2 regions of the Stenotrophomonas geniculata genome follow, and region 2 is predicted to be linked to the other one. Evidence: predicted binding sites of a transcription regulator. Region 2 holds the regulator's gene; the other holds the start of a gene.
The links. The regulator FliA, encoded in region 2, starts transcription of late flagellar genes. The targets are predictions, from matches to a motif close to TAAAGTTTNNCNNNCNNNGGCCGATAA.

Region 1 (15,422 bases), 1.8 Mb from region 2:
CCAGGGGAAGGAGCGCGCAGGCTCGATCACGCAGATGAATGAATCAACCACTTGAATCGACTTTGCATGTGCGCTGCTGCAGCGGCAGCTGATGTCGGCGATCGCGCAGCGCTGCCGATGATGGTGATGGGGCCACCGCCGCTGTTGATAGCATGCGCGACAACGCCACTTGCCTGGCCACCACAGGGACGTAGAACATGAACAGGATTGGAGTGATCGCATTGCTGGCCTGTATCGCCCCCGTCCATGCAGCCAGCCCCCTGTTGTCCGGCAGCTTTGTTCACGTCGGCTATTCGGCCACCGACGAACAGCTGCCAGCCGCGCAATTGCCGCTGTTCCTGGATGAACTGCAGGACCTCGGCAACGACACGATCATCCTCGGTCAGGTGCGTGCCACCCGTGCCGGCGTGGGATGCGCCAGCGGTGTGCAGGATTTCGAATGGATTGCCGGCTTTCCCGGCAAGCTCGGCACCGTGCTCGATGCGGCAGCCGCGCGCGGCATGAAGGTCGTGGTGGGCATCACCTACAGTTCGGGGCAGTGCGCCACCTTCTGGCAGGGCCAGAATGCAACGGCCGTGGCACAGGATGCGGCGCAGTCGCTGGCGCAGCTTGGCCAGCAGTACGGATCGCATCCGGCGTTCGCCGGCTGGTACATCACCGACGAGCCGGCACAGGTGCCGATTGATCGCGCGTCGTTCTATCGCGCGATCGTGACGGCGCTCAAAGGCAGTACACCCTCGCGGCCGGTGATGGTGGCACCCTACCTGGCGTCATCCAGCGTGGATCCGGCCAGCGTGGGCCGGGCTGCTGCACAGTTCCGTACAGCCACCGGCGTGGACGTGCAGATCTGGCAGGACGGCATCGGTGCTGCCTCGCATGCCCGATTGTTCCAGTGGGATCGCGCGGGTCATTCCACCGAGGCGTACTACGAGGCGCTGTCGGCGGCGCTGGGTGCCAGCGGCCTGTGGGCCGACATCGAACTGTTCAACCATGGCAGCCCCTTGTTCCTGGAGACCGGCAACGGGCTGTCCGGTGCCTATCGCTCCGCGTCGGTGCAGCGCATCAACCAGCAGTTGTGGAGTGCGCGTTCGGCCGGCAAGCGCGTTGCCTGGCTCAACCAGTACCACATGTCCGAGGTGGTCGGCCCCGGCCAGGGGTATGGCGAATCGCCGCGGCTGATGAACACCTATCGCGGGTTGTATGGCCTCGGTGCGTCCTACAGTGTCGATCCGGTGCAGACCACCTACAGCTACAGCACGGCGCCGGACGCAAACTATCCCGACAGCACCGGGCATGAACTGTTCGATCGCCGGGTGGGGGATCCGCGCAACCCGATGGATGCCGGCTGGGTGGGCGTGCACGGCAATGTCAGCATCACCATCGACCTCGGCCAGCGCCGGCGGGTGGACTGGATCGGCCTGCACACGATGACCCGCCCGGCCTGGGGTATCGTCACGCCGACGTCGGTGGAGGTGATGTGCGCTGAGCCGGGCTCTGCCGCAACCCGCATCGGCGTGCTGTCGGCGCCATTCACCCAGGCCGGGCTGAGCGGTTCGACCGAAGAGGAATACGTGCTGGGCAATGCCGCGCCGCTGGCCGCGCAGTGCCGCACGCTCGAGCTGCGGTTGGCCAATGGCAGCTGGACCTTCCTCAGTGAAATCGAGATGGCAGCCGAACAGTAGGTGCCTCAGCGCTGGGGTGTGTCGCGCAGTCGCTGCGCGAACGGCCGCTGCTCAAGCGCCTGCAGTGCGTCGCGCAGCACCTGCTCCAACGACTGTCCAAGATCGGCATCGAGGCTGCGCGCCGCGCGAGCCGTGGCCTGCCACTGCGTCTGCAGCGCCGGCAGCGCCTGCAGTGCGCGCGGGCTCAACTGCAGGATGCGCTCACGGCTGTCTTCACCGACCGCAGCGTGCAGCCAACCGTCGCGCACCATCGCTGAAACCGTCTGGCTGAGTGCCGAATGGCTGAGCCCGCAGGCCAGTGCGAGGTCCTTGATGCGGCAGGGGCCCTGCGCCATCAGCGTGCGCAGCACCGGGGTGTAGCGCGGCCGGTAGTCCAGCTTCAGGTCGCGGTAGGCCTGCTCGACCGCCGGGTCGAGCTGGTCGAGCAGGGCCCGCAGCAGCGTTCCCAGGGAGGCATGTTGGAGATCCATGGTCGCGATGATATATAAGCAATTACATATCATCAACGTGGAGTGCGGTCATGGTGGTTTCGTGGATGCTGGGCGCGCTGCTGGCGGCGTCCTGCCCGGCCCAGGACGCGGTGCTGCAGGCGGCGGCCACGGCGATACAGGCGCAGTACCTGGACGTGGCCGAAGGCGCGCGCATTGCCGAGGTGGTGCGCGGCTGGTCCGCCCAGCAGCGCTATGCGGACAGCTGCGCGGACCCGAAGGTGTTCAGCGCACGCCTGAACCAGGACCTGGACGTGTTCGATGGCCACTTCCATGTCGAGCGGGTGGATGCCAGCGCCGGCCAGGACGACTGGCTGATGGCCTGGCGCGCGGATGCACGCAGCAATGGTGCGGGCGTGCGCGAGGTGCGGGTGCTGGAAGGCAACATCGGCTACCTGCGCCTGAGCACCTTCTATCCGCTCGATCTGGCCCGGCCGAAGCTGGCCGCGGCCTTCACCCTGCTGGCCGACACCGATGGCCTGGTGCTCGATCTGCGCCAGAACGGGGGAGGTGATGACGGCAGTGCGGACCTGCTGGTGCGGACCCTGCTGGCGGCGGAGATCAACCAGGTGCAGTCACTGCAACAACGTGGCCAACGCAGTCCGGTACCGTTGCCACCGGCGAGCCTGGGGCTGTACCTGAAGCCGCTGGTGGTGCTGATCGACCGCCGCACCGGCTCGGCCGCCGAATTCGTCGCGTACTCGCTGCAGGCGCAGGGGCGGGCACGTGTCGTTGGGAGTCGAAGTGGCGGCGCGGCACATATGTTCGATGATCCTGTGCTGCTGCCGGATGGCTATCAGATAAGCATTCCCGACCGGCAGCCGATCAACCTTCGTACCGGAACCAACTGGGAACGTACCGGGGTCACGCCTGATGCGGCAGGCGGTGACGATCCGCTGTTCGTCGCCCGGCAGCTGCTGGCCCGATCGGCATCGCCAGAATGAACGCACAATTGCAACCGCGCCCTATCGCAGACGACATGCAGCGTGCCTAGAATCGAAGCATCCCGGTAGTTCCCGGGCGCTTCGAGTGAATGGACTCAATGAAGATTCTGTTGACCGGCAGTTCCGGGCGGATCGGGCGTGCGATCTTCGGCGCGCTGGCGGCGGCCCACGAAGTGGTGGGGCTGGATCGCAGCCCATTTGCCACCACCCGCATCATTGCCGATGTCACCGATCGTCAGGCCGTGACGCGGGCGGTGCAGGGGGTCGATGCGGTGATCCATACCGCCGCCCTGCACGCACCTCATGTCGGCCTGGTGCCGGATGCGGTATTCCAGCAGATCAATGTGGAGGCGACCGCACACCTGTTGCAGGCTGCCCGCGAGGCCGGTGCACGCCGCTTCGTGCTGACCAGCACCACGGCGCTGTATGGCCATGCGGTAGTGGCGGGCGGATGCCGCTGGATCGATGAAGATACCGAGCCGTTGCCGCGCACGATCTACCATCGCAGCAAGCTGCAGGCAGAGGCGTTGGCCGAAGCCGCTGCGGCACCGGGCTTCAGCGTGCGCGTGCTGCGCATGGCCCGCTGCTTCCCCGAGCCACCGGAGCGGATGGCGATGTTCCGCCTGCACCGCGGCATCGACGCGCGCGACGTGGCCAGTGCACATGCCGCGCTGCTGCACGATGAGGGCGCTGCCTTCGCACGCTATATTGCCTGCGCACCGACACCGTTCCTGCGCGAGGATTGCCTGGAACTGGCGACCCAGCCCCGCCGGGTGCTGGCCCGCCGCGCCCCGCTGCTGCTGGCCGAGTTCGAGCGCCGCGGCTGGCCGCTGCCGTTGAGCATCGACCGCGTCTACGACAGTGCGCTGATGCGCAGCACACTGGGCTGGCAGCCGCGCTTCGGCCCGGACGACGTGCTGCAGCAGTACGCGGCTGGCAGCATCGAGGTGCTGCCTCGGGCGCAGTGGATCAAGGATCGGGTTGCCGAATAGGACGGAACGGGGCGGGTTCCTGACCCGACCCTGAGCAGGTTCAGGAATGTGCAGGCGGAGCGCCTCAACCTCGTTCGCAGGCGGCCGCTAACCCGGTGCGCTTCCTGCGCCGGGCGGGTCCCGGCGGCAGGTGGCCTGCGCGACGGATCGCGCACCTGCGCGGTGCCCTCGCGGTGCCGGTCGTCCTGAACTGCCTTGCGGACCCTTCCATGCATTCTCCCCGTTCCGCCGCTGCCCGCCGCCCGGGCAGCATCGCCCACAAGCTGATGCTGGGCACCGCTGCGATCGCGCTGCTGTGCTTCGGCCTGACCGCGTTCCTGATCTACCGCCAGGCCAGCGCCAGCCTGATCGATGCCTCGCGCCAGACCATGGCCAGCGAAGCCACCGCCGAAGCCCGCCAGGTCGCGGCGGATCTGGGCACCGCCTTTGCAAGCAACGACGCCATGGTCGAGGCCGTGCTCGCCCAGCGTGCGCGGGGTGACGCGCCTGATCGCGCCAGCCTGGCGGCCGTGCTGGGCGAGCAGCTGCGCAGCCATCCAGAATGGCTGGGCAAGAGCACCATGTGGGAAGCCGACGCCTTCGATGGCAAGGATGCCGAGTTCGCCAATGCCGAGATGCACGATGCCAGCGGCCGCTACATGAGCTACTGGGCCTGGCATGACGGCAAGCCACAGCAGTCGACCATGACCGACTACACCGAAGCCGCTGACGGCTCGGCCGACTGGTACGTGGTGCCCAGCCGCGACAAGCTGCCCAAGGTCAGTGAACCTTATGCCTACGACATCGCCGGCCAGCAGGTGCTGATGAGCACGCTGAGCACGCCGATCATCGAAAACGGCACGTTCCTCGGTGTGTTCACCGTGGACTTCTCGCTGGCGGCGCTGCAGAAGCACCTGGCCACGCTGAAGCCGATGGGCGCCGGGCGCGTTGAACTGCTCTCGCCGAACGGCGTGGTGCTGGCGTCGGCGAACGCCGCCGAGATCGGCAAGCCGCGCAACGACGCATTGACCCGCAGCATGCTGGCCGACATCGCCGCCGACCGCCGGTTCGAAGCCTTCACTCCGGATGCGGCAGGCAACGTGCGCGTGTACGTGCCGCTGCGCGTGGGCGATGCGCCGCAGCGCTTCGCGCTGGGCGTGGTGATGCCACACGCGGTGATCGTGGCCGAGGCGCGCCAGCTGCTGTGGCTGACCCTGCTGGTTGGTGTGGTGGCCGCGCTGACGCTGAGTGTGGGTGTCTATGTGCTGCTGCGCCGGTTGGCGATCCGCCCACTGGCCGAAGCCGTGCGCGTGGCCGGCGACGTCGCCGCAGGCAAGCTGGACAGCACCCTGCCGGCACGCAGCAACGACGAAGTGGGCCGCCTGCTGGATGCGATGCAGGGCATGCGGGGTCAGCTGCAGTCGGTGATGGCGGCGCAGGCGGAGATGGCGCGTCGCCATGACGCCGGCGAACTCAGCTACCGCATGGACGCCGCGGCGTTCCCGGGCGAGTACGGCCGGATGGTGGCCGACAGCAATCAGCTGGTGGCCTCCAGCAACGCCGTCACCCAGCGCCTGGTCGAGGTGATGCAGCGTTATGCGGTGGGTGACCTGAGCGTGGACATGGAAGCGCTGCCGGGCGAGAAGGCGGTGTTCACCGCTGCGATGGCCACCACCAAGAGCAACCTGGCGGCGATCAACGATCAGATCCAGCAGCTGGCCGCCGCCGCCGCCGCCGGCGACTTCGCGGTGCGCGGCGACACGCTGCGCTTCGACCACGACTTCCGCCGCATGGTGGAAACCCTCAACACCATGATGCAGGTCAGCGACCACAACCTGGCCGAGCTGTCGACGCTGCTGCGCGCGATCGCCGCAGGCGATCTCAGCGCGCGCATGCACGGCGACTTCCACGGTGTGTTCGCGGTGATGCGCGACGATGCCAACAGCACCGTGCAGCAGCTGACCCAGATCGTCGGCCAGATCCAGCAGTCGGCGGCCAGCATCCGCCTGGCGGCGGGTGAGATTGCCGCGGGCAACAGTGACCTGTCGCGCCGTACCGAGCAGCAGGCAGCGAACCTGGAAGAGACCGCGGCCTCGATGGAGGAGCTGACCTCCACGGTGCGCCAGAATGCCGACCACGCGCTGCAGGCCAACACCCTGGCCGGCTCCGCAGCGGGTGTGGCCAGCGAAGGCGGGCAGGTGGTCAGCCAGGTGGTGCAGACCATGGAGCAGATCGAAGCCTCGTCGCAGCGCATTGCGGAGATCATTTCGGTGATCGACGGCATCGCGTTCCAGACCAACATCCTGGCGTTGAACGCGGCGGTGGAAGCGGCGCGTGCCGGCGAACAGGGGCGTGGATTCGCCGTGGTCGCCAGCGAAGTGCGCGCGCTGGCCCAGCGCTCGGCAGGTGCGGCGAAGGAGATCAAGGAGCTGATCGACGCCTCGGTGGCGCAGGTCGGTGCCGGTGCGCAGCTGGTGCACGGCGCGGGCCGCACCATGCAGGAAATCGTCGGCCAGGTCGGTCGAGTGAACGAGATCATGGCCGAGATCTCGGCGGCCTCTCGCGAGCAGTCGGCGGGCATCGAGCAGGTCAACCAGACCGTGGTGCAGATGGACGAGACCACCCAGCAGAACGCCGCGCTGGTGGAGGAAGCCAGTGCCGCCGCGCGTGCGATGGAAGAACAGGCCGAGCAACTGGCGGTGGCGGTCTCGCGCTTCCGCCTGCAGGCCGAGCCGGTGGCCACGGCTCGCCGCGCGGCCTGATCCCGCAAACGAAGACGCCCGGCGGGGGCCGGGCGTCGATTGCATCCTTGCCGCGCATCCCTGCGCAGTTCTGAGGGCTCAGAACATGCCTTCAAACGGGTTCCAGCTGGTGCGTCCTTCCACCTTCTCCAGGTAGTAGCTGTAGTTGGTGCTGGAGGCGACGAGCAGGTTCATGGCGATGAACAGCATGCGCCCCACCACGTCCGGAAGGAACATGGTGATGATGGCGAGCACGATGTTGATGCCGATCAACACCAGTGCCTTGCGCCACATGCCCAGGATCAACAGGTAGATGGCGCCGAAGAACAACGCAAAGAAGTTCAGGTTGATCTTCAGGCGGTCACCGAAGGACAGCGCCTTCCAGGCCTGCTTGAAGCCGGGATTCTTGGGGGCGCCGTGCTGGCGGAAGAAGTTGAAGCGGAACTGCCACTTCGGGCTGAACTGGGACAGGTCAGTGGTATTCATGGGAAACATCCCTGTTGGAAAACGTTTTCATGATAGGACAAGTCCTATTCAGGATCCAAGCTTCGGCGTCAAAAATGTGACGCCCGCCTTGTTCCTTGTGGTGCGGCGGGGCGCCGCACCGTCACCCATCCGCCTTGTTTTTAGGATAGGGTGCGCAGTTCCGCTGCTGCCCCAGCTGAACCCGGGTGGCGGCGGGATGTCCATGGAGGTTGCATGACCACACCTGCTACACCGGAAAACGCACCGGGACCGGTGCTCCTGCCGACACCTGAAGTGGTGCAGGCACAACAACTGCTCGCACGCCAGCAACTGGCGGTAGCGATGGACCGTGCACGCACGGCCGCTACGCAGAACGCGGCCGCGGCCGCGCTGGAAAGCGAGTAATCCGCAACACCGCCGATCGCGCTGGCGTGCTGCCAGCGCGATCGCGGCGCGCGCGGCCGGTCAGAACCGCGCGGTCATGCTCATGAAGTAGCTGCGCCCGGCCACGAAGTAGTCGGTGGAGCCTTCGGCATACAGCTTCTTGTCGGCCAGGTTGCTGACGCCGCCACGCAGGGTCAGTACCTCGTTGACGTTCCAGGCCGCGGTCAGGTCATACAACGTGTAGGCCTTGAGGAAGGTCGTCGCCGTGCCGGTCTGCTTGCCGGTGTACTGCGCCGACAGGCTGCTGGAAAACACCGTACTGGGCGTCCAGTCCAGCGACGAATAGCCAGAGAATTCCGGAGTATCGATCAGGTTGCGGCCGGTGGTCAGGTTCTTGGCTTCCTTCATCCAGGTCGCCGAGGTGCGCCAGCGCCAGTGCTCGCCGAAGCGGAAATTGAGGTTGCCTTCCATGCCGCTGGTGCGTGCGCGCTGCACGTTGCTCATGCGCGTCCACCAGATGCCGTTGAACCTGCCCAGCGGTGCGTACTCGATCTTGTTCCTGAAGTCGGTATGGAAGTAGGTCAGGCCCGCATCGACCAGGTCGTTGTCGAAGCTGATGCCGATCTCGCGGTTGGTGCTGGTTTCCGGGTCCAGGTCCGGGTTGCCGGCCATGTAGCAGCCGCCGCGGGTATAGCCCAGCGGGATCAGCGAGGTGCAGCCTCGGCCGCCGGACTGGGTGGCGGCGGTGGCCGAATTCTCGGTCAGGCTGGGTGCGCGGAAGCCTTTGGAAACGCCACCGCGGATGGTCCATTGCTCGGCCGGATGCCAGACCAGGTAGGCACGCGGGCTGACGTGGCCGCCGAACTTCTCATGGTGATCCAGACGTGCGCCGAGGGTCAGCGCCAAGGTGCGGTGCAGCTTCAGTTCGTCTTCGACGAACAGGGCCCAGGTATCCACTTCCAGATCGGAGCCGCTGACGGCATTGCCGGCATAGTCGATCGGCGCGCGGCCGATGGTGTCGGTGTTGGTCAGTTCCTGGCGCTTCCATTGGCCGCCCACGGCGAACTGGTGTTCAACCCCCAGGGTGAAGGGCGTGGTCAGGCTGCCCTCGATGATCGTATCGGTGGCTTCGGAGCGGCCTGTGGCACCGATGTCGTTCTTGTACTCGGTCCAGTACGCACTGATCTTCGAGTTGCCGAAGCTCCACTTGCCGTCGTGGTTGAGCGCCAGCGAACTGCGCTTGAGTTCGCTGGCACCCCAGGCGCCTTCGTCCTGCTTCTCCAGAGAGGCATCGATGAAGGCCTGCTGCACGCCATGGCCGGCTTCCAGCGACAGTTCCTGCGCATCGCTGAGCTTCCACTGCAGCAGCGCGTCGACGTTGCGGTCCTTCTCGCCGGCGTAGGCGTTGCCGTAGACACCGCCGTTGGAGCGGTCCGAGTCGCGGCGCATGCTGTTGGCACCGATGCGCAGGCCGAAGCGCTCGCCGAGCGGGCCGGAGAAGGTCGCACCGATCTGCTGGGTATCACCGCGCTTGCCATCGCCCGGGCGGGTATAGCTGTGCGTGGCACTGCCGTTCCAGTCATCACCGATGCGCTTGGTGATGATGTTGATCACGCCGCCCATGGCATCGGAGCCGTAAAGCGATGACATCGGTCCGCGCACCACCTCGATGCGTTCGATCTGGTCGGGCGAGATCCAGTTCAGATCCTGGCGGCCGAGGTCGGGGCGGTAGTTGGTCGAGGCCGAGCTGCCCATGCGCTTGCCGTCCACCAGCACCAGCGTGTAATTGGACGGCATGCCGCGCAGCTTGATCTTGGACTGCTCGCCGACCGCACTGAGGCCACCGGTCACGCCCGGCACGCGGCTGAGCAGGGTGGCCAGGTCGTGCACCGGCTGGCGCTCGATGTCCTCGCGGCTGATCACGCTGATACTGGCCGGCGCGTCCTTGATCCATTGCTGGTTGCCCGAGGCGGTGACCACCACGGTATCCAGATCCTTGGTGGAGGCATCGGCGCTGGCCTCTGCAGCGGCCAGGCCGGGCAGGGCAAGCAGGCAGGCGGTGGCCAGAGCGCGGGACAGGCGGGTGCGCGGCAGGCGCGCGGAACGGGTACGGAACGGCAGGGACATGACGGCTTCCATCGGAGGAGGGGGACCCGGTGGAAGCAGCAGGCGCACGCAGACAGCAGGCAGCCCCCTTCCATGGGTCGTTGGGCGCTGGGTTGGAACCGGCGCAGCTGGGTGGGTCTCGGCCGTGCGGAAGACGGTGACCTGCCTGGTTAATGAAATGATAACCGTTCGCGTTTGTTACGATCCAGTACCTGGGGCGACCAAGTGACATACGTACCCATGCCCCGGCACTCGCCTGCTGTTTGCTGAATGGGGATAAATCCCGGCGTAGACCTTCGCACTCGGCTTACATCCGGCGCCCTAGACTGAGCCGCATTTTCGATTCCGCCCCGTTGGAGATCGTGTGGGTTCCGGTAGTGACAGACAGCGACTGCGTGGCGTGAGGCCGACGCAGCCAGGACAAGTGCGGGCGCCGGGAAAGCGCGCCGGGAACCTTGGTGCATGCAGCCCGGCCGGGATGGCCGGCCGTGCCGACTGCGCGGAGTAGGCGGCAATGGGGGTGCAGACCATCCATGCGGAAGCAGATACGTCCCGGCGTGATGCCGGCTGGACGCTGCTGCCGGCCGAATCGCCGTTGCAGATGCCCGAGCAGACCCTGCGCGAAGGCCAACTGAAGGTTCGCCGCCACCGCACCTCGCCGCGACTGATCGGCCTGCGCCGGTTCTACATCTTCGGCGGCACGCTGGCGATGACCGCCATCGCCACCCGGATGATGTGGCGGGTGCTGTCGGCCAATGGCATCAGCGTGCTCGAAGCCTGCCTGCTGGTCCTGTTTGTCGGCCTGTTTGCCTGGATCGCGCTGTCTTTCGCCAGTGCAGTGGCCGGCTTCCTGACTGCCGTGTTCGACCGGGGTTACCGCCTCGGCATCGACCCGGACAAGCCGCTGCCGGCGGTGCACAGCCGCACCGCGCTGCTGATGCCGACCTACAACGAAGACCCGCGCCGGCTGCTGGCCGGCCTGCAGGCGATCTACGAGTCGGTGGCCGCCACCGGCCAGCTCGACCGGTTCGACTTCTTCGTGCTCAGTGATACCCGCCGCGAAGACATCGCACGCGCCGAGGAGCAGGTGTTCGCCGAACTGCGCGAGCGCGTGCCCGATGGCCCGGCGCGGCTGTTCTACCGCCGCCGTGGCGACAACAGCGGGCGCAAGGCCGGCAACATCGCCGACTGGGTCCGCCGCTTCGGCGGCGCCTACCCGCAGATGCTGATCCTCGACGCCGACAGCCTGATGACCGGTGACAGCATCGTGCGCCTGGTCGCGGGCATGGAACACAACGCCGATGTCGGCCTGATCCAGACCCTGCCGTCGGTGATCGGTGGGCGCACCCTGTTCGCGCGCATGCAGCAGTTCGGCGGCCGCGTGTACGGTCCGGTGATCGCCCGCGGCGTGGCCTGGTGGCACGGTGCCGAGAGCAATTACTGGGGCCACAACGCCATCATCCGCACCCGCGCCTTTGCCGATCAGGCCGGGCTGCCGGCGCTGCCGGGGCGCAAGCCGTTCGGTGGCCACGTCCTCAGCCATGACTTCGTCGAAGCGGCGCTGATGCGTCGTGGCGGCTGGGCCGCGCACATGGTGCCGTACCTGGGGGGCAGCTATGAAGAAGGTCCGCCGACGCTGACCGATCTGCTGGTGCGCGACCGCCGCTGGTGCCAGGGCAACCTGCAGCACGGCAAGGTGGTCGGCAGCCGCGGCCTGCACTGGATCAGCCGCATGCACATGCTGATCGGCATCGGTCATTACTTCACCGCGCCGATGTGGGCGATGCTGATGCTGATCGGCATCGCCATCCCGCTGTTCCAGGAAGGCATCGATTTCAACGCCCTGCTGCACCTGTCGCCGAGCGTGTACTGGCGGGCCCAGGACGAGGAACAGGTGGTGCGCCTGTTCGCGGCGACCATGGCGGTGCTGCTGCTGCCCAAGGTGCTGGGTTACCTGGCGATGCTGCTGGACCCGGTCGACCGCCGCGGGTGTGGCGGCGCGCTGCGCGCGTTCGTCTCGATGCTGGTGGAAACCGTATTGGCGGCACTGATGGCACCGGTGGTGATGTACGTGCAGTCGCGCGGCGTGGCCGAAGTGCTGTCCGGCCGCGATTCCGGCTGGGACGCACAGCAGCGCGACGATGGCGGCATCTCGTGGTTGGCGCTGATCCGCGGCTACGGCGGCCTGGGCGTGTTCGGTGCCTTCATGGGCTTGCTGGCCTGGGCGGTATCGCCCTCGCTGGCCGCGTGGATGGCGCCGGTGGTGATCGGCATGGTGCTGGCGGTACCGGTGGTGGCGCTGACGTCTTCGCGCGGCCCGGGTGCCTTCCTGCATCGCCTCGGCCTGCTCGACATTCCCGAGGAGAACATTCCGCCGCCGGTGCTGGTACGTGCTGCGCAGCTGCGCCGGGAAGCCGCCGAACAACCGCCGCTGTACTGATCGTCCCGCGGCAGCGGCATAATGCGGCTCGAACTTGAAGGAGCCGCATCATGCTGCAAACGGTGGAACAGGAAACCGGCGTCTCGCCGCAGTGGTCGGTGATCTGGCTGCACGGCCTCGGCGCCGACGGCCATGACTTCGCGCCGATCGTGCCGGAGCTGGTGCGCCCGCATTGGCCGGCGCTGCGCTTCGTGTTCCCGCATGCGCCGGTGCGGCCGATCACGATCAACAACGGCGTACCAATGCGTGGCTGGTACGACATCGTCGGCATGGACTTCCGTTCGCGCGCCGACATGGCTGGCGTGCAGGAATCGGTGGTGCAGCTGGATGCGCTGATCGCGCGCGAGATCGAGCGCGGCATCGCACCGGAGAAGATCTTCCTGGCCGGCTTCTCGCAGGGGGGCGCGATCATCCTGACCGCCGCGCTGTCGCGCACCGCGCCACTGGCTGGCCTGATCGCACTGTCCACCTACCTGCCGGAAGCCGAGAGCGCCAAGCGCGTTGACGGAGCGGTGCAGGTGCCGGTGTTCATGGCCCATGGCAGCAGCGACCCGGTGATTCCGCAGGCGGTGGCCGTACACAGCGCGCAGGCCCTGCAGGCGATGGGCCTGGAGGTGGAATGGCACAGCTACCCGATGGCCCACCAGGTCTGCGCCGAAGAGATCCAGGCGCTGGGTGACTGGTTGCAGGAACGCCTGGGCGCCGCCTGAGCCATGTCACCGGCCAGCGCCCCGCCCTGGATGCCGGAACTGTGCCGCCTGCCGCGGCTGGCGGCGATGCTCGGCCTGGCCGAACTGGTGGTGGTGGTGCTGGCCCTGGCCCCGGATGGCAGCCGCCACTGGACCGTGGGCGAACTGCTGTCGGCCAGTGGTTTCGCGCTGTGGCTGGCGCTGGCCGTGACGGCCAGCCTGTGCCTGCTGCGGAACGCGTTGTCGCGGTTGCCCCAGGTCCTGGGGGCAGTCTCGGCCATCGCACTGGCGACGCTGATCGCGGTGGTCTGCGCGGGCATCGTGCATGCCCTGTACGCGGTGCTTGGCGACAACTTCGCCCGCGGCATCAGCTTCTGGCGCTTCACGCTGGGCAGCGCCGCGACGACGGCGCTGATCACGGCGTTGGCACTGCGCTACTTCTATGTGAGTGATCGCTGGGCCGCGCAGGTGCAGGCCAACGCACGCGCACAGGCCGACGCGCTGCAGGCGCGGATCCGCCCGCATTTCCTGTTCAACAGCATGAACCTGATCGCCAGCCTGCTGCATCGCGACCCGGTGGTGGCCGAGCGGGCGGTGCTGGACCTGTCCGATCTGTTCCGTGCCGCGCTGGGGGCGGGCGAGGGCGATTCCACCCTGCGTGACGAATGCGAGCTGGCCGAGCGCTATCTGTCGATCGAATCACTTCGACTGGGTGAGCGCCTGCAGGTGCGCTGGCAGCGCGACGAGCCACTGCCCTGGGATCTTCCCCTGCCTCGCCTGGTACTGCAGCCGCTGGTGGAGAACGCCGTGCTGCATGGCATCTCGCGGCTGCCCGAGGGTGGCACCATCGAGCTGCAGCTGGCGCGCGAGGGCAATGAGCTGCAGATCCGCGTGCGTAATCCGGCGCCCGATCCGCAGGCCCCCGGGCTGGCCCTGGCGCGCGGTGCCGGCCATGCCCAGCACAGCATCGGCCATCGGCTGGCCTGGCGCTTCGGCAGCGCCGCGCGGATGACGGCTGGCTGGAGCGAGGGCTACTATGCCTGCCAGGTGACAGTGCCGATCCAGTGAGGGAGCGATCGTGAGGGTAGTCATCGCCGATGACGAACCGCTGGCGCGCGAGCGCCTGCGCAGCCTGTTGGCCGCGCAGGACGGCGTGGATGTGGTGGCCGAGGCCGGCAACGGCGAGCAGGCCCTGCACGCGTGCGCGGAGCTGCAGCCGGACCTGGTCCTGCTGGATATCGCCATGCCCGGGCTGGATGGCCTGGAAGCGGCCCGCCACCTGGCCAGCTTCGAGCCACGCCCGGCGGTGGTGTTCTGCACTGCCTACGACGCGCATGCACTGTCGGCCTTCGAAGCGGCAGCGATCGATTACCTGATGAAGCCGGTGCGTGCCGAGCGCCTGGCTGCAGCGATCGCACGCGCACGCACGTTCCTGGCCGGCCGCGACGGCCAGCCGCAGGACCACCGCGGGCAGCAGGCCCGCAGCATGCTGTGCGCGCGCCTGCGCGGCAGCCTGCGCCTGATTCCGCTGGACGACATCCACTACCTGCAGGCCGAAGAGAAGTACGTGGTGGTGCACCACGCACGCGGCGAAGACCTGATCGAGGAGTCGCTGAAGTCGCTGGAGGAGGAGTTCGCCAGCCGCTTCATCCGCATCCATCGCAACTGCCTGGTGGCACGCCATGAGCTGGTGGAGCTGCGACGAGGCACGGGCGGCCAGGTGCAGGCGATGCTGCGCCATGGCAAGCAGCCGCTGGAAGTCAGCCGCCGCTGCGTGGCGACGTTGAAGCAGGAATTGCGGCATCTGTGAGTGTTCCCGCGCGGCCTGCGGCCGCGACTGCTTCGAGATCAACAGCAACAGCAACGGTAACAGCAACAGCGGGTCATGGCTCGGTGTTTCTACGTGCGGGGTCGGGCCGGGGTGGGGTGGCGGGACACGCTGCAAGTACATCCCTGTAAGCTCGATGGCGCCATCCATGGCGCCAACGGTCCCGCCACCCCACCCCGGCCCAACCCTCTCGCTTTTCCCGTGTCGGACGGCAAAGGCATTGTTGTTATCGGGTGGGGGGAAGAGGGGTCAGATCCCTTTTCCTGCGGAAAAGGGATCTGACCCCGGAAGCCGACGGCTGTTGCTTCTGCTTCTGCTCCTGCTTTTTTCTTTTTTCTTTTGATCTTCCGTGGCTGACGCACACGGAAACTGTCAGAGGCCGGTCGGGGTGGGCTGCGCAGGGGCGTGAGCCGCATGGATGCGGCGACCGAGCTTACATGGACGTACTTGCAGCGACCCCTGCGCAGCCCACCCCGACCGGCCAAGCCCAGCTGCTGCTTCAAGCCACGAGGGGCTCCGCCGTTGGCCGTATCCCGCCGATAGGCGCGATAATGACCGGATGGAAACCGTCCGCATCGCCACTCGCAAGAGCCCGCTCGCCCTCTGGCAGAGCGAACACGTCGCCGACCGCCTGCGCCAGGCCCACCCCGGCCTGCATGTGGAACTGGTGCCGATGAGCACCCG
Region 2 (15,422 bases):
GTTCCTCCATCGACGCCGCGGTTTCTTCCAGGTTGGCGGCCTGCTGTTCGGTACGGCGCGACAGGTCGCTGTTGCCCGAAGCAATCTCACCGGCGGCCAGGGTGATGCTGCCGGCGCTGGCCTGGATCTGGCCGACGATCTGGGTCAGCTGTGCAACGGTGGTGTTGGCATCGTCACGCATGCGCGCGAACACGCCGTTGAACTGGCCGTCCATGCGTGCGGTCAGGTCGCCGGCGGCGATCGACTGCAGCAGCTGCGAGAGCTGGCCGAGGTTGCCGTCGGCCACCTGCATCATGCTGTTGAGCTGCTCGATCATCACGCGGAAATCGTGATCGAAACGCTGCGCATCACCGCGCTGGCTGAAGTCGCCGGCGGCGGCGGCCGAGGCCAGCTGCTGGATCTGCGTGTTGATGGCCAGCAGGCTCGCCTTGGCCGCATCCATCGACTCGTGCAGGATCGCGCGGCTGCCGGGCAGGCGGCGTGCATCCGGGGTCAGATTGCCGATGGCATATTGGTTGAGTACTTCAATGGCATCGACGATCGCATCGAGGTGTTCGAAGATCACCGTGTTGATGCCGTTGGCCAGCTGGCCATAGACGCCCGGGAAATCTTCCGGAATGCGGTGGCTGATGTCCGGGCCGGCATGCATCTGGGCCATCAGCTGGGTCTGCTCGCTGAAGCGGCGCAGCATCGCGGTCATCTCCGCGGTGGCGGCCAGCATCTTGCCGGCCTCGTCCTTGCTGGTGGCCTGGGTGCTGACGCTGAGGTCGCCGCGGGAAACGGCCTGGATGGCATGCACGGCCTTGCCCAGCGGACCGGTGACCGCACGCGAGATGACGATGGCCAGCGCGGCGGCCACCAGTGACAGCAGTACGATGCAGCCGATGATGGCGATCATACTGTTGCGATGGGTGGCGTTGGCGTCGGCGATCTTGCCGTCCATCTGCCCGGCGATGTGGGTGCCCAGTGCCTTCATTGCAGCGAACAGGTCGCGACGTGCCGGGCGCGACTGCTCGTCGGAGATCTGCTGCGCCAGGGCGCCGTCACCGGCGGTCACGGCGTCGCGCATCGCCTTGTTGGCGGCGAAGTAGCGATCCAGCTGCGTTCTGGCCGCGCGATAGAGTTCGCGCTCCTTCTCCAGCGCCGGCAGCGCCGAGTACGCCGCCAGTTCGTCATGCACGGCTTTGGCGGTGTCGTCCATGCGCTTGTTGTAGTCGGCGACCTTCTCCGGCTGGTCCAGCATGCTCAGCTGGGCCAGTTCGTAGGTACGGAACTCACCGAGCTGCGAGCGCGCCTCGCCCAGGTGCTGGACGGAGGGGATATCGTTGCCGGCCATCTCGCGCAGCTGCGCGTTGGCTTCGCTCAGGCGCAGCAGGGCGAACGCGCCGAGGACCAGGGTCATCAACGTGGTGAGGGTGAACCCCACGGCCAGCTTGCGGGCGATGGGCAGATCGTGGAACCACTTCATGCAGGGTGCTCCAGGTGGGCAGAGTGCTGGCGTCTGTGCGCCGGTTTGGGGGTGGTTGCAGAGCGAACGGTGGTGCCCGGTGGGGGTTCGGTGACGGCCGTCAAAGCGAAATAGCGGCGCAGTCCGGATGGACTTTATGGACGCAGATCACATTCGGTTGCGTAGGGATGACGGCGCGAAAGCGTTGCAGCGACGCGGCTTCGCTTGGATGAAGTGATTACGCCCGCAGCCATCGTGTCGACGCAGTTCACGATTTGGTATCGGGGTGCCGTCCCGCGATCAGATCCCTTTCCTGCGGAATGGAATCTGATCCCACTGGCAGGGCGAACACAAACAGAAACCGCCGCCCGGAAGGGCGGCGGTCCAGTACACGCCTGCAACGTGGATCAGGCGGCCTGCGGCATCCGCAGCGAACGCACCAGCCCGCCGATGTCGACGATCAGGGCCACGCGGCCATCGCCGAGGATGGTGGCACCGGACACCCCGCCGATGCGGCGGTAGTTGTTCTCGATGTTCTTCACCACGACCTGTTGCTGGCCGACCAGTTCGTCCACTTCCAGCGCGATCTTCTGGCCATCGCCTTCGACCACCACCACCAGCGATTCGCTGCGCGGCGCACGGTTGCCGTAGCCGTAGTATTCGCTCAGCGACAGGATCGGCAGGTACTCGCCACGTACGCGCAGCACGCGGCCTTCGCCGGCCATGCTGCGGATGTCCTCGGCCTGCGGCTGCAGGGCCTCAAGCACATAGGCCAGCGGCAGGATCAGGGTTTCGCCCGCGACTGCCACGGTCATGCCATCGAGGATGGCCAGGGTCAGCGGCAGGCGGATCAGCGTGCGGGTGCCGTTACCAAGGCTGCTTTCGATCTGCACCTCGCCACCCAGCGCCTGGATGTTGCGGCGGACCACATCCATGCCGACGCCACGGCCGGACAGGTCGGTGACTGCATCGGCGGTGGAGAAACCAGGCTGGAAGATCAGGTCCCAGACCTGCGAATCGGTAGGGTTGTCCGGCACTGCCAGGCCGCGTTCGTGGGCTTTGGCCAGGATCTTGGTGCGGTCCAGGCCGCGGCCGTCGTCGCTGACTTCGATGACGATGTGGCCGCCCTGATGCGAGGCTGCCAGGGTGATGGTGCCGGTTTCGTCCTTGCCCGCGCCGCGACGCACGTCCGGCATCTCCAGGCCGTGGTCGATCGAGTTGCGCACCAGGTGCACCAGCGGGTCGGCGATCTTTTCGATCAGGCCCTTGTCCAGTTCCGTGCCTTCACCGACGGTGCGCAGGCGGACCTGCTTGCCAAGGCGGCTGGACAGGTCGCGGACCAGGCGCGGGAAGCGGCGGAACACCGCATCGACCGGCAGCATGCGCACGCCGATCACGGCTTCCTGCAGGTCGCGGGTGTTGCGTTCCAGCTGGTCCAGGCCGGCGAACAGGCTCTCGGCGTGGACCGGGTCCAGTGCGTGCGAGACCTGCTTGAGCATGGCCTGGGTGATGACCAGTTCGCCGACCAGGTTGATCAGCGCATCGACCTTGTCGACGCTGACGCGGATCGAGGTTTCGGCTTCCTGGCTGGCGCCGCCGCTGGTGGCGGGCGCAGCAGGCGCCGCCGGTACGACGGCAGCCGGTGTGGAAGGGGCGGTTGCAATGGGCGCCTGTGTAGCCAGGCTCGGCGGTGGGGCCGGACGGATGTCCAGTTCGCAGTCGTCCAGTACCCAGGCGAAGGTGTCTTCGATCTTGCTGCGCGGCACCTTGCCGACCAGGCCCAGATCCCACGCCAGATGGGCCTCGAGCGGGTCGAGCTGGGCGAAGCCCGGCAGGCGTTCCATGCGCGCGGCGACCTGCAGCGAACCGAGATGCTCCAGTTCGCGGATGATGCGCAGCGGGTCGTTGCCGCTCATGAACAGCGACGGTGCCGGGGTGAAGCCGATCTGCCAGGCTTCCGGCGTATCGTCCACCTTGGCCGCGACGGCAGCGGGGGCGCTCGGTGCGGCCTGGCCGGAAAGGACCGCTTCCAGGCGCGCCTTCACCGCAGCGACTGCAGCCGGATCGGCAGCCTGGCCGTGTTCGGCTTCGCGAAGCAGGGCGCGCAGCACGTCCACCGAGGACAGCATGGCGTCGACCGCGTGGCCTTCCAGCGCCCGCTTGCCGGCACGCAGTTCATCGAGCAGCGTTTCCAGCACGTGGGTCAGGCCGGCGATCGTATCGAAGCCGAAGGTGCCGGCGCCGCCCTTGATCGAGTGGGCGGCGCGGAACACCGAATTGATGATCTCCGCGTCCTGCTGCCCCGATTCCAGGGCCAGCAGGCCAGCCTCCATCGCGTCGAGGCCTTCGCGGCTCTCCTCGAAGAAGGTGGCGTGGAAGCGTTGCAGGTCCATGCTCATGGCAGTGGTGGTCCGGAAGCGAAGAGGGGGAGCGGTGGCGGGCGATCAGCCCAGCACTTTCTGCACGGTGGCGACCAGCTGTTCGGGATTGAACGGCTTGACCAGCCAGCCGGTGGCGCCGGCGGCCTTGCCTTCGGACTTCTTGTCGGCGGCCGATTCGGTGGTCAGCATCAGCAGCGGGGTGAACTTGTAGTCCGGCAGCTGGCGCAGTTCGCGAATCAGCGCGATGCCGTCCATGTTCGGCATGTTGACGTCGGTGACCACCGCATTGAAGCGCTGGCCCTTGGCGCGACCGAGCGCGACCGCGCCGTCTTCGGCTTCTTCGACGGCAAAACCGGCCGAGGTGAGGGCGAAGGAAACCATCTGGCGCATCGACGCCGAATCGTCCACCACCAAGATACGTGCGCTCATGCAGCGTTCTCCACAGATTTCAGGTTGTCATGGGTTACGTCCAGGCCCAGGGCCTGGGTGACGCCCAGCAGGCGCGCGGCGTCACGGAAGGTTGCAGTGCAACCGTGGAAGCCGGTGCCGAGACCTGCCTCGCGGCGGGCCTGCACGAACGCACACAGCACCTGCACGGCGGCCGTGTGGATGCGGGCGACCTGGCTTGCATCCAGGGTCAGCTCGCCTGCCTGCGCCACCAGCGGGGCGAGGCGGTTCTTGAGCTCGGTGGTGCTCTCGATGCCGAGATCCCCACCCAGTTCGACAGTGCTCATCGTTGCTCCGGACAAACGGTTCCGTGATCCATAACGGCACCCCGGCGGGGTTCTTTAGGGGAATCGACGCGGTGCGTCCCCGACAGGCAACGCGTCGGCGCAAAGCGCCGACTCAGCTCAACAGCCGCGTGGCATCCAGCAGGATCATCGGGCGCTGGCTGACCCGGGCGACGCCGCGGAACAGGTCGTTGGAGATCTGGCAGATGCGCGCGGTATCGGGCGGTTCGATCTGCGAATCGGTGAGGTTGGCGACATCTTCCACCGCAGACACGCGCAGGCCGATGGTCTCGCCGTCTTCTTCCAGGACCACGATACGGGTCTGTGAGTCGTCTTCGGCGGCCGCGGCTCCAAGGTGCAGGCCCAGATCCATCACCGGCACCACCTGGCCGCGCAGGTTCATGATGCCGAGCATGGCCGGTGCGGTGCCGCGCAACGGCAGCAGCGGCACCGGCAGCACCACTTCCTGCACCTTCAGCAGTTCCAGTGCATAGGCCTGGGTGCCGCAGCGCATGCGCAGCCAGCGCGAGGTGCGCTCGCCGGCGCGTCGGTTCTGCGGATGCGGACTGCTGGCGGGCCGATGTGCCTGTGCCTGCAGTTCCTGCCAGCTGTTCGGACGGTTGCCTGCTGGCGCGTCCACGGCCACGCGCGGTGGCGGCGCGGCATCGGTGCGTGCCGCTGGAGCGGGTGCTGCGACTACGGCCGGTGGTGGCGCAGGAACGTCCTCGCCGCCTGCTGCGGCCTCGAATGCAGCCTGCAGGCCGGGGCTGTCGGTGTGGGCGAGGCGATGGCTGTCGGCCGTATCGGTCTCGTAGATCACTTCGTCCGGCAGATCGTCCCAGGTGGGTTCCGGACCTGCCTTGGCGGCAGCCGGAGCAGGGGGCGTCTCGTGGATCACCTCGTCAGGCAGGTCATCCCAGGTCGGTTCGCGCTCGGGAGCGGCGACAGGCATTGCGGCGGCCTCGAAGGCGGCTTCCAGTGCTGCGTCGTCCTCTGCCGGGGCAGCAGCAACAGTCTCCGTTTCGTAGATTACCTCGGCCGGCAGGTCGTCCCAGGTCGGCTCGCGCTCGGGCGCGCCAGCAGCGGCCTCGAATGCAGCTTCCAGCGCAGCGTCGTCCTCAATCGGTGTGGTGGCCGCGGTGTCGGTCTCGTAGATCACTTCGGCCGGAAGATCGTCCCAGGTCGGCTCGCGTTCGGCGTCCGCTGCAATCGCCGGGCACGCTTCGTCGCTTGCCGGCGGCGGTGCAGCCGGTGGCGCCACGGCGATCGCTTCGCCCAGCAGTTCGTCCAGATAGTCGTCCAGTACGCCGGTGCTGTTCATGCGGCCTGCTCCAGGGCGCGGGCATCCTCGCCGAGGATCCAGTTCAGGGCGCGGCGGTAGGCCGCCAGGCCGCGGCCCGGGTAGTCCTCACCAACGCTTGGCAGGGTCAGGCCGGCGGCGTTGCTGATGCGGGTGTCGATGGGAATGGCGTCTTCCCACACGCGGGTGCCGTGACGATCCTGCATCGTGCGCAGCGATTCGTTGCCGGCGCGGGTGCGGCGGTCGAACAGGGTGGGCAGAATCGAGATCGGCAGCGGGCGGCGGCGCGAGCGCTCGACCATCTCGCCGGTGCGGACCATCCCCTCCAGGCCATGCAGAGCCAGCGGCTCGGCCTGGGTGGGAATGATCAGGCGGTCGGCCGCGGCCAGTGCGTTGATCATCAACAGACCGAGGGTGGGTGCGCAGTCCAGCAGGATGTAGTCGTGCTGCCCCTGATGGCGGGCAAGCGCGTTCTGCAGGGCCAGGCCGAGGCCGGGCTGGTTGGCGCTGCGGCGTTCCAATGTGGCCAGCGCGGATTGTGCACAGACATAGTCCAGGCCGTGGATGCTGCTGGCATGGCACAGGCTGGAAAGATCGGCCGGCGGTGCGCCGAACAGTTCCAGCACGCCGGCCGGCGGCGGATCGACCGGCACGCCGAAGGCGCGGCTGAGCGAGGCGTGCGGATCGAGGTCGATCAGCAGCACGCGATGGCCAAGCGCGGCCAGGCCACGGCCGAGGGCGAGGGTGGTGGTGGTCTTGCCGACTCCGCCCTTCTGGTTGGCGACTGCCCAGATGCGCATCGGTTTACTCCTTCATTGCCGGGGGAACGGCGGCGCCGACGCGGCTGCCAGCCGGCACCGGCGGCAACTTCACCGGTGCGATGGGGGAGGTGGGGGCGCTGGCCGGAGTTGCGGCGGCCTGTTCGGTAGCGGTGCTGTCGGTGGCGCCGGTGGCTGCGTTCAGGCGCTGGCCGAGCGGGTCCACCGAATGCGAGGTGTCGGCCAGGATGATGACCATCACCCGACGGTTGCGGTTGCGGCCCTGCGCGCTGTCGTTCTCTTCGCGCGGGCGGAACTGGCCGTAGCCGACCATCGCCAGCCGCGACGGCTGCACGCCCTGGTCGGCGAACAGATGCACCACGCTGGCGGCGCGTCCGGCCGACAGCTCCCAGTTCGAGGGGAAGGTGGCGGTGGCGATCGGCACGTTGTCGGTGTGCCCTTCCACGCGCACGCTGTTGGGCACGTCACGCAGCACCTCGGCCAGGCTGGCCAGGGTCTGCCGCGCATGCACGTCCAGCGCGGCCGAGCCGGTCGGGAACAGGATGTCGCTGTTGATCTCGACTTCGATCCACAGCTCGGTGCGGCGCACGCTGATCATGCCGCGGTCGATCAGCGGCGCCAGTGCGGCGGTGAGGCGGTCGGCGATGCTGTTGAGCTGGCGCTCGGCGCGCGCGATCTGCTCCTGGTTGTGCACCGACACCGGCATGCGCATCTGCGAGGCCATCGACGGCAGCAGGGTCGGGTCGTGCGACGGTGCAGGCGCGGAGGGCCCGATCTTGGTGCCGGACTTGATCACCGAGGGGCTGTCCCAGCCGCCACCCTGCACCTGTTTGTTACCCACCTGCACCGGATTGATGGTGCGCGGTGCGCCACCGAAGGCATCGGTGAGTGCGTCGGCCATGATCCGGTACTTGCCCTCGTTGACCGAGGAGATCGCGTACATGACCACGAAGAAGGCGAGCAGCAGCGTCATCAGGTCGGCATAGGGGATCGCCCATGCTTCGTGGTTGGCGTGCTCTTCGTGGTGCTTGCGGCGGGCCATGTCAGTGCAGGAAGCCGGAGAGGTTGGTTTCAATGTTGCGCGGGTTCTCGCCTTGGGCGATCGAGATCAGGCCTTCGATGACCATTTCGCGGTCGCGGGTGTTGTGCGAGATGACACTCTTGAGCTTGGCGGCCACCGGCAGGAACAGCAGGTTGGCCGAGGCGATGCCGTAGATGGTGGCGGTGAACGCGGCAGCGATGCCGTGGCCGAGCTTGCTCGGGTCGGCCAGGTTCTTCATCACCGCGATCAGGCCGAGCACGGCGCCGATGATGCCGAGGGTCGGTGCGTAGATGCCCATCGCTTCAAAGACCTTGGCGCCGGCCTGGTCCTGATGCTCCTGGCTGCCCAGTTCGATTTCCAGCATGTGCCGCATCGATTCGGGTTCAACGCCATCGACCAGCAGCTGCAGGCCCTTGCGCAGGAACGGGTCCTGCTGCGCTTCCACCTGCGACTCCAGGCCCAGCAGGCCCTGGCGGCGGGCGATGTTGCTCCACTCGACGATCTGCTGGATCAGTTCGCGGCGATCGCTGTGCGGTGGGCGCACGACCCAGCGCACGATCTTGAACGCATGCTTGAACACTGCCGGCGAGGTATGCAGCAGGATCGCGGCGACGGTGCCGACGATGACGATCACGAACGCGGCAGGCGACCACAACGACGCCAGGCCGGCGCCCTTGAGGATGCTGCCACCGACCAGCGAGGCCAGGGCGAGAAAGAGTCCAATGAGGCTGAGTCTATCCATGGTTCCGGTATCGGCGTGTATGAATGGGACTTGAGACACCGGTAGATCGCGTACAGACGGTAGTCACAGTTTTCGGGTCGCCGGGCAGGGCCCGGCGAGGGTCATCGCAGCCCGTCCACATCCAGGATCAAGGCCATGCGACCATCGCCGATCAAGGTTGCACCGGCATAACCGCGCAGGCCGCGCAGGGCTTTCGGCAGCGGCTTGATGACCACTTCCTCCCGCCCGCGCACCTGGTCCACGACCAGCCCGAAGCGCGCTTCGCCGGCCTGCAGCACCACGATGGTCAGCAGGGGCGAGGCGGCGGGCGTCACATCCAGCCACTGGCGCAGATCGACCAGCGGCAGGGTGTGCGAGCGCCGATCGAGCACGGCACGGCCATCGAACCAGCCCAGCGACGTGCGCGGTGCGTGCAGCACTTCCATCACGCGCGCCAGCGGTAGCGCGTAGACGTCCTCACCGGCCTGAACCAGCAGGGTCGGCAGGATCGCCAGGGTCAGCGGCACGCGGATCAGGAAGCGGCTGCCACGGCCCAGCTCCGACTGGATCTGGATCTGGCCGCTCAGTTCGCGGATGCGTGACTGCACCACGTCCATGCCGACGCCGCGGCCGGAGATGTCGGTGACCTGCTGCTTGGTCGAGAAGCCGGGCAGGAACACCAGGTGCAGGCATTCCTCGCTGCTCAGGCGCGCGGCCGCCTCCGGATCGATCAGGCCCTTCTCGCGTGCCTTGGCACGCAGCTTTTCGGGGTCGATGCCGGCGCCATCGTCCTGCACCTCGATGCTGACGTAGTCACCTTCCTGCTGCGCCGACAGCCGCACGTGGCCCATCCGCGGCTTGCCCTGCGCCTCGCGCAGGTCGGGCATTTCCACGCCATGGTCGATGGCGTTGCGGACCAGGTGCACCAGCGGGTCGGCCAGCGCTTCGACCAGGTTGCGGTCGAGCTCGGTCTCGGCGCCGATCAGTTCCAGGTCCACTTCCTTCTTCAGCGAGCGGGCGACGTCGCGGGCCACCTTGGGGAAGCGGGAGAAGACCTTGCCCACCGGCTGCATGCGGGTACGCATCACCGCCGACTGCAGGCGGGCCGTGGCGATGTCCAGGGTGGACACGGCGCGGTCCAATTCTTCATCGCGCAGGCGTGCACGCAGGGTCTTGAGCCGATTGCGTGACAGCACCAGTTCGCCGATCAGGTTGACGATCGCGTCCAGGCGCTTGGTGTCTACGCGTACGGTATGTTCGGCCTCGGCCAACGGCTTGGCGGCCGGCTTTGCCACCGGTGCCGGTGCGGCGACCGGGCGCGGGGCTGCAGCCGGCGCCGGTGCCATGGCGGCAGCAGGCTTGGTGCCCGGTGCGGCGCCACCGTGCAGCTGGTCGAGCAGGGCTTCGAACTCGTCTTCGCTGATCAGTCCGTCGTCGGCCTTCTTCGCCGGTGCAACCGCGGTCGGCGCGTTGCCACCATGCAGCTGGTCGAGCAGGGCCTCGAATTCGTCGTCGGTGATCAGGTCGCTGCCACCCGCGGCGGGTGCTGCTGCGGCGGCGGGTGCCGCCACGGCACCGCCGTGTACGTCGAACTGGGCGATCAGGTCCGGCGGTGCATAGCCCGGCTCGGTGCCGGAGGAAACTGCATCCAGCATCGACTGCAGGTAGTCCAGCGATTGCTGGGCCGCGTCGAAGTGATGGGCCTGCAGCACCGCCTGGCCGGCACGCGCGGCGCCCAGCGCTTCTTCAGCGGCATGGCACAGCTCGACCATGGCGGTGACGCCGAGGAATCCGGCGCCGCCCTTGAGCGTGTGATAGCCGCGGAACACCGCGTTGAGCTGATCGCTGTCCTGCGGTGCCTGCTCCAGCGACACCAGCTGTTCGCCGAGGCGATCCAGGATTTCCTGTGCCTCGATGATGAAATCGGCAGTGATGTCGTCGGATACCGCGCTCATGCTTACAGCCCCAGATCCGACAACAGGTCGTCGGCGTCGTTCTGCGAGACCGCGTGGCGGTCCAGTCCCTTCAGTGCCGGCCCGGCCAGTTCCGGGTCGGTGCGATGCTGTTCCGGTGGCAGGCCGAGTGCGCCGAAGCCTTCGTGCACGCGGCGGACGATACCCACCACGCGACGGATGATCTGCCCGGTCAGGTCCTGGTAGCTCTGGGTCAGGGCGATCTCGGTCAGGTTGTGGCGGATGCGCTCGAGCTGCGCGTCCTGGCCCGGCTGCAGGCCTTCGGCGCGCAGCTGTTCGGTCAGGCTGCGGCATTCCTCGGCCAGGTCCAGGGTGCGGTGCGTGGCCTGCTCGGTCATCGCCACCACGTGGTCCAGGCGCGCGCAGGCATCGTCCAGTTCCCCGGCTTCGCTCGGCACGGTCGGCAGTTCACCCAGCGCCTGCCCCAGTTCGCGGGCCAGCCGCGAGAGCCCACTCATCATCGGCTGCGTGCGCAGCGCGACCAGTCCGTCGATGCGCTGCCGCCAGGCGGCTTCGTCACCGGACTCGAGTGCGTCCAGGGCCTCCTGCAGGCGCAGGGCGAGGGCGCTCTTGTCGACCGTGGTATCCATCAGGCGCTGGCCGCCAGGCGTTCGAAGATCTTGCCGAGCTTCTCTTCCAGCGTCTGCGCGGTGAACGGCTTGATGATGTAGCCGTTCACGCCGCTCTGGGCGGCTTCGATGATCTGTTCACGCTTGGCTTCCGCGGTGACCATCAGCACCGGCAGGGTCTTCAGCTTGGCATCGGCACGGATCGCCTTGAGCAGCTCGATGCCGGTCATCACCGGCATGTTCCAGTCGGTGACCACGAAATCGAACGGCTGGCTCTGCAGCAGCGACAGCGCGGCATGCCCGTCCTCGGCTTCGGCGGTATTGGTGAAGCCCAGATCGCCCAGCAGGTTCTTGACGATTCGACGCATGGTCGAGAAGTCGTCGACGATCAGGATGCGCATGTTCTTGTTCAAAGCAGAATTCCTTTGTTGTTCATTCCGGACGGCCGGGGGCAGCCGCCTCGGGGATGTTCATTCTTCGAGGCCGGCGTCGGCGGCCTCGAACAGCTTCAGCCGGCCACGCAGGCGCAGTACCGCCTGGCCGTGGATCTGGCAGACCCGCGACTCACTCACGCCGAGCACCGCGCCGATCTCCTTCAGGTTCAGTTCCTGCTCGTAGTACAGCGAGAGCACCAGCTGTTCGCGCTCGGGCAGGTGGCCGATGGCCTTGCCCAGCTCGCGGCCGAACTCGCCGCGCTCCAGCACCTGCTGCGGGGTCGGGCCGCCTTGGGCCACGGTGTCCAGCTCGCCCTGGTCCTCGATGCGCGATTCAAGACTCAGCACCTGGCCACGGGCAGCGTCTTCCATCAGCCGCAGGTACTCGGGCAATGGCATCTCCATCGCGGCGGCCACTTCGGTGGCGCTGGCGGCACGGCCACTGCTCTGTTCCAGGCGGCGGATGGTGGCGGCGGCATCACGTGCACGGCGGTGCACCGAGCGCGGCACCCAGTCGCCACGGCGGATCTCATCGATCATCGAACCGCGGATGCGGATCGAGGCGTAGGTCTCGAACGAAGCCCCCTGGTCGGCGTCATAGCTGCGCGAGGCTTCGATCAGTCCCATCATGCCGGCCTGGATCAGGTCGTCGACCTCGACGCTCGCCGGCAGGCGTGCGGCCAGGTGGTGGGCGATGCGCCGCACCAGGTCCGAATGCTGGGCGATGACCTCGTTGGCCGCCGTGCGCTGGACTTCCCGGTACTGGGCTGCGCCTTTCATGCGGCCACCCCGCGCTGCTTGAGGATGCGTTCGAGGAAGAACTCAACGCCGCCGCGCGGTTCGGTCGGCGCCTGCCAGCGTGCGGTGCGACGGGCAATCTCGGTGATCGCCAGCGCGGCCGGGCTGGACGGGTAGGCCTTTACCACTGGCTGCTGGCGCTGCACCGACAGGCGCAGCCAGTCATCCTGCGGCACACAGCCCAGATAGTTCAGCGAGACATCGGCGAGGAATTTCTCGCAGACCCGGGTCAGCTTTTCGTACAGCACGCGGCCCTCGTTGGGGTCGCGCACCATGTTGGCCACCACCTGGATGCGGTCCACGCCGCGTTCGCGCGACAGCACCTTGATCAGCGCGTAGGCGTCGGTGATCGAGGCCGGCTCGTCACAGACCACCACCACGGTGTCCTGCGCGGCCTGGCAGAAGGTCAGCACGCCATCGGTGATGCCGGCGGCGGTGTCCACCACCATGATGTCCAGTTCGCGTTCCAGTTCGGAGAACACGTTGACCAGGCCGACGTGCTCGGCCGGGGCCAGCTCGGCCATGTGGCGGCGACCGGACGCGGCCGGGACCACCAGCACGCCGTTCGGGCCTTCGACGATGACGTCATCCAGCGTGCAGCGGCCGGCGACCAGATCGGCCAGGGTAAAGGTGGGGTTCAGGCCCAGGATCACGTCGATGTTGGCAAGGCCAAGGTCGGCGTCCAGCAGCAGCGTGCGCTTGCCCATGCCGGCCAGCGCCACGGCCAGGTTGGCCGAAACGTTGGTCTTGCCCACGCCGCCCTTGCCGCCAGTGACGGCAATGGTGCGCACAGGGCCGAGCGGCTCGCTGCGGGTGGCCGACAGCGGGAAGGTCTTGGTCAGCTTGGCGTACTCACGCGACGGCATGGTTCAACTCCGGGTTGCAGGGCATATCGGCCGCGCGGCGCAAATCTTCAAGGCGAAGTACGAGATTGGCCGCACTGGCCCGGTGCAGGTCCTCCGGAACGTCCTGGCCATCGGTCACCCAGGTGATCGGCAGGGCATGGTCCACGGCCACCGACAGGGCGTTGCCGAAGCGGCCGGTCTCGTCCAGCTTGCTCAGCACCAGACCCTGCAGGTTGGCGGCACCGAAGCGGCGGACCACCTCGTCCATGTCGCCGAAGCTGGTATTGGCCGGCAGCACCAGCAGGGTGCGCACCTGGCGGGCGGCACGCAGCCACTGCAGCTGGGCGGCCAGCGCGCGGTCGCGCGGGCCCAAGCCGGCGGTGTCGATCAGCACCAGCTTGTAGTCCTTCAAGCGTTCCAGCAGCTGGTCCAGGTCGGTGCCACTGTTGGCCTCGTGCACCGCGATGCCGAGCTGGCGGCCGTAACCGTACAGCTGCTCGCGGGCGCCGATGCGGGTGGTGTCGGTGGTGACCAGGGCCACATCACGCGGCGCGTGCTTCTCGGCGAAGCGCGAGGCCAGCTTGGCGATGGTGGTGGTCTTGCCGGCGCCGGTCGGGCCAACCAGGGCGATCACGCCGCCTTCTTCCAGCGGGTCGACCGGGGCGATCGGCAGCTTGCGCGAAATCAGCCCCAGCATCAGGCCGCGGCCACGGTGGGCTTCGGTCTCCAGCGGGATCTGCATGGCTACGTCGCGGGCCAGGCCGGCGTCGAAACCGTACTCGTCCATCAGGTCCAGCGCGGTGGCGCGCACCGGGCAGCCACGCAGGCGCTCGTCGGTGAAGCGGTTCATCTCGCGCTCGATCACCTGGCGCATGCCGGCCACTTCCTGGCGCAGCTGGCGGATCTCGGCGTCGTCCTGGGCGACCACGGTCAGCACCGGGGCCGGGGCGAGGGTGGGCTCCGGCGAGGTTTCGATGACGGCGTCGGCCACTGCCGGTTCGCTGGCGGCGATCTCCGGCTGTGCTTCGGTCGGAGCCGCGCCCGGCAGCGGCGGCGGCTGCACGGCGGGGGCCGCGCTTTCGTGATGCATCTCGTGCGGCGGGTCGATCTGGAAGCGGGCACGGTTGGCTGGCGCGCTGGCGGCCGGTGCCGGTGCCGGTGCAACGATGGCCTCGGCGAACGGGGCGAAGATCTGTTCGGGCAGCGCCGGTTCGTTGACGGCAGCGCGGGCCAGGGTCGCGGCGAAGCCGGTGCTGCCGCGGGTCGGCACGATCTCGTCGGCGCTGTCCAGGGTACGGCCGGTGGCACCGACCGCGGCGCGGGCGAGGGCGGCCACGGCCGAGGTGGTCGCGGCAACCGGTTCCGGAGCGGGGGTGTTGCTGCGACGGCGGGTGACTGCGGCAATGACGGCATCGGCGGCGGTGCGCGGCTTCGGTGCCGGCGGCGGTGCCACGTCACGGCGCGAGGCTTCCAGTGCACGCTGCACGGCGCTCTCGTCATAGTTCGCGGCGGCGACGATCTCGATGCCTTCCTCGATCCGGCGGTTGGACAGGATCACGGCGTCAGGACCATGTTCCTTGCGCACCAGGTTCATGGCCGAGCGCATGTCGGCGGCGACGAATCGTTTGATTTTCATGCTGTGGTCACGGGACGAAGACGGCGGGGTGGCGGTCGGAGAACTCGGGTGGTCGGTGGTCTGCACGGTGCGGGTTCCCCTTGGTGTCTGTCTGTTGCGTTGGTTCGAAAGTGGTGTCTGTTTTCTGGCGCATCGGTGGGCGGCGTCAGCTGATCGTTCCGACCAGCTTCAGTCGCTTGTCCTCCGGCACCTCGCTGTAGGCCAGGACCGACAGCGACGGGACGCTGTGGCGGACCAGACGCGCCAGCGCGGCGCGCACCGGGCCCGGTACCAGCACGACCGCCGGCTCGTTTCGCGCTTCCTGCTTGCTGACACATTCGGCCAGGCTCTGGTGCAGTCGCTCTGCGAGTCCGGGTTCCAGCGCGGCGCCGTTGCCCTGCGTGGACTCCTGCAAGACACGTTCCAATTGCGGGTTGAGGGTGAACACCGGCAGCTCCGCCGACATTCCGGCGATCTCCTGCACGATGAAACGGCCCAGTGCGGTGCGCACGGCGGCGGTCAGCACGGCCGGGTCCTGGCTGTTCGGCGCGTGTTCGACCAGTGCTTCGGCGATCTTGCGCAGCTGGCGGATCGGAATGCGTTCGACCAGCAGGTTCTGCAGCACGCGCACCACCGCCGACAGCGGTAGCGCCTTCGGCGTCAGATCTTCGACGAGCTTGGGCGCGCTCTTGGCCAGGTTGGCGAGCAGGTGCTGCACTTCCTCGTGGCCGAGCAGTTCTGGCGCGTGTTCGCGGATCAGGTGCGAGAGGTGGGTGGCAACCACGGT

Region 1: the regulator FliA is predicted to act here: its motif matches at 4,171-4,197, upstream of RI032_RS11415 (methyl-accepting chemotaxis protein).

Annotation. Positions count from the first base shown of each region.
Region 1 is NZ_CP140571.1:2,456,803-2,472,224, forward strand. It holds gene RI032_RS11395 (DUF4434 domain-containing protein) at 198-1,682, shown strand; gene RI032_RS11400 (MarR family winged helix-turn-helix transcriptional regulator) at 1,688-2,152, opposite strand; gene RI032_RS11405 (S41 family peptidase) at 2,203-3,114, shown strand; gene RI032_RS11410 (NAD-dependent epimerase/dehydratase family protein) at 3,213-4,106, shown strand; gene RI032_RS11415 (methyl-accepting chemotaxis protein) at 4,316-6,847, shown strand; gene RI032_RS11420 (DUF2628 domain-containing protein) at 6,926-7,312, opposite strand; gene RI032_RS11425 (hypothetical protein) at 7,526-7,696, shown strand; gene RI032_RS11430 (TonB-dependent receptor domain-containing protein) at 7,757-9,802, opposite strand; gene mdoH (glucans biosynthesis glucosyltransferase MdoH) at 10,296-12,221, shown strand; gene RI032_RS11440 (alpha/beta hydrolase) at 12,272-12,931, shown strand; gene RI032_RS11445 (sensor histidine kinase) at 12,935-13,978, shown strand; gene RI032_RS11450 (LytR/AlgR family response regulator transcription factor) at 13,989-14,720, shown strand; gene hemC (hydroxymethylbilane synthase) at 15,298-15,422, shown strand, end outside.
Region 2 is NZ_CP140571.1:4,284,778-4,300,199, reverse strand. It holds gene RI032_RS19880 (methyl-accepting chemotaxis protein) at 1-1,468, opposite strand, end outside; gene RI032_RS19875 (chemotaxis protein CheA) at 1,855-3,846, opposite strand; gene RI032_RS19870 (response regulator) at 3,892-4,257, opposite strand; gene RI032_RS19865 (STAS domain-containing protein) at 4,254-4,562, opposite strand; gene RI032_RS19860 (chemotaxis protein CheW) at 4,675-5,880, opposite strand; gene RI032_RS19855 (ParA family protein) at 5,877-6,659, opposite strand; gene motD (flagellar motor protein MotD) at 6,664-7,680, opposite strand; gene RI032_RS19845 (flagellar motor protein) at 7,682-8,422, opposite strand; gene RI032_RS19840 (chemotaxis protein CheA) at 8,524-10,356, opposite strand; gene RI032_RS19835 (protein phosphatase CheZ) at 10,359-10,964, opposite strand; gene cheY (chemotaxis response regulator CheY) at 10,964-11,356, opposite strand; gene RI032_RS19825 (RNA polymerase sigma factor FliA) at 11,414-12,157, opposite strand; gene RI032_RS19820 (MinD/ParA family ATP-binding protein) at 12,154-13,041, opposite strand; gene flhF (flagellar biosynthesis GTPase FlhF) at 13,028-14,656, opposite strand; gene flhA (flagellar biosynthesis protein FlhA) at 14,802-15,422, opposite strand, start outside.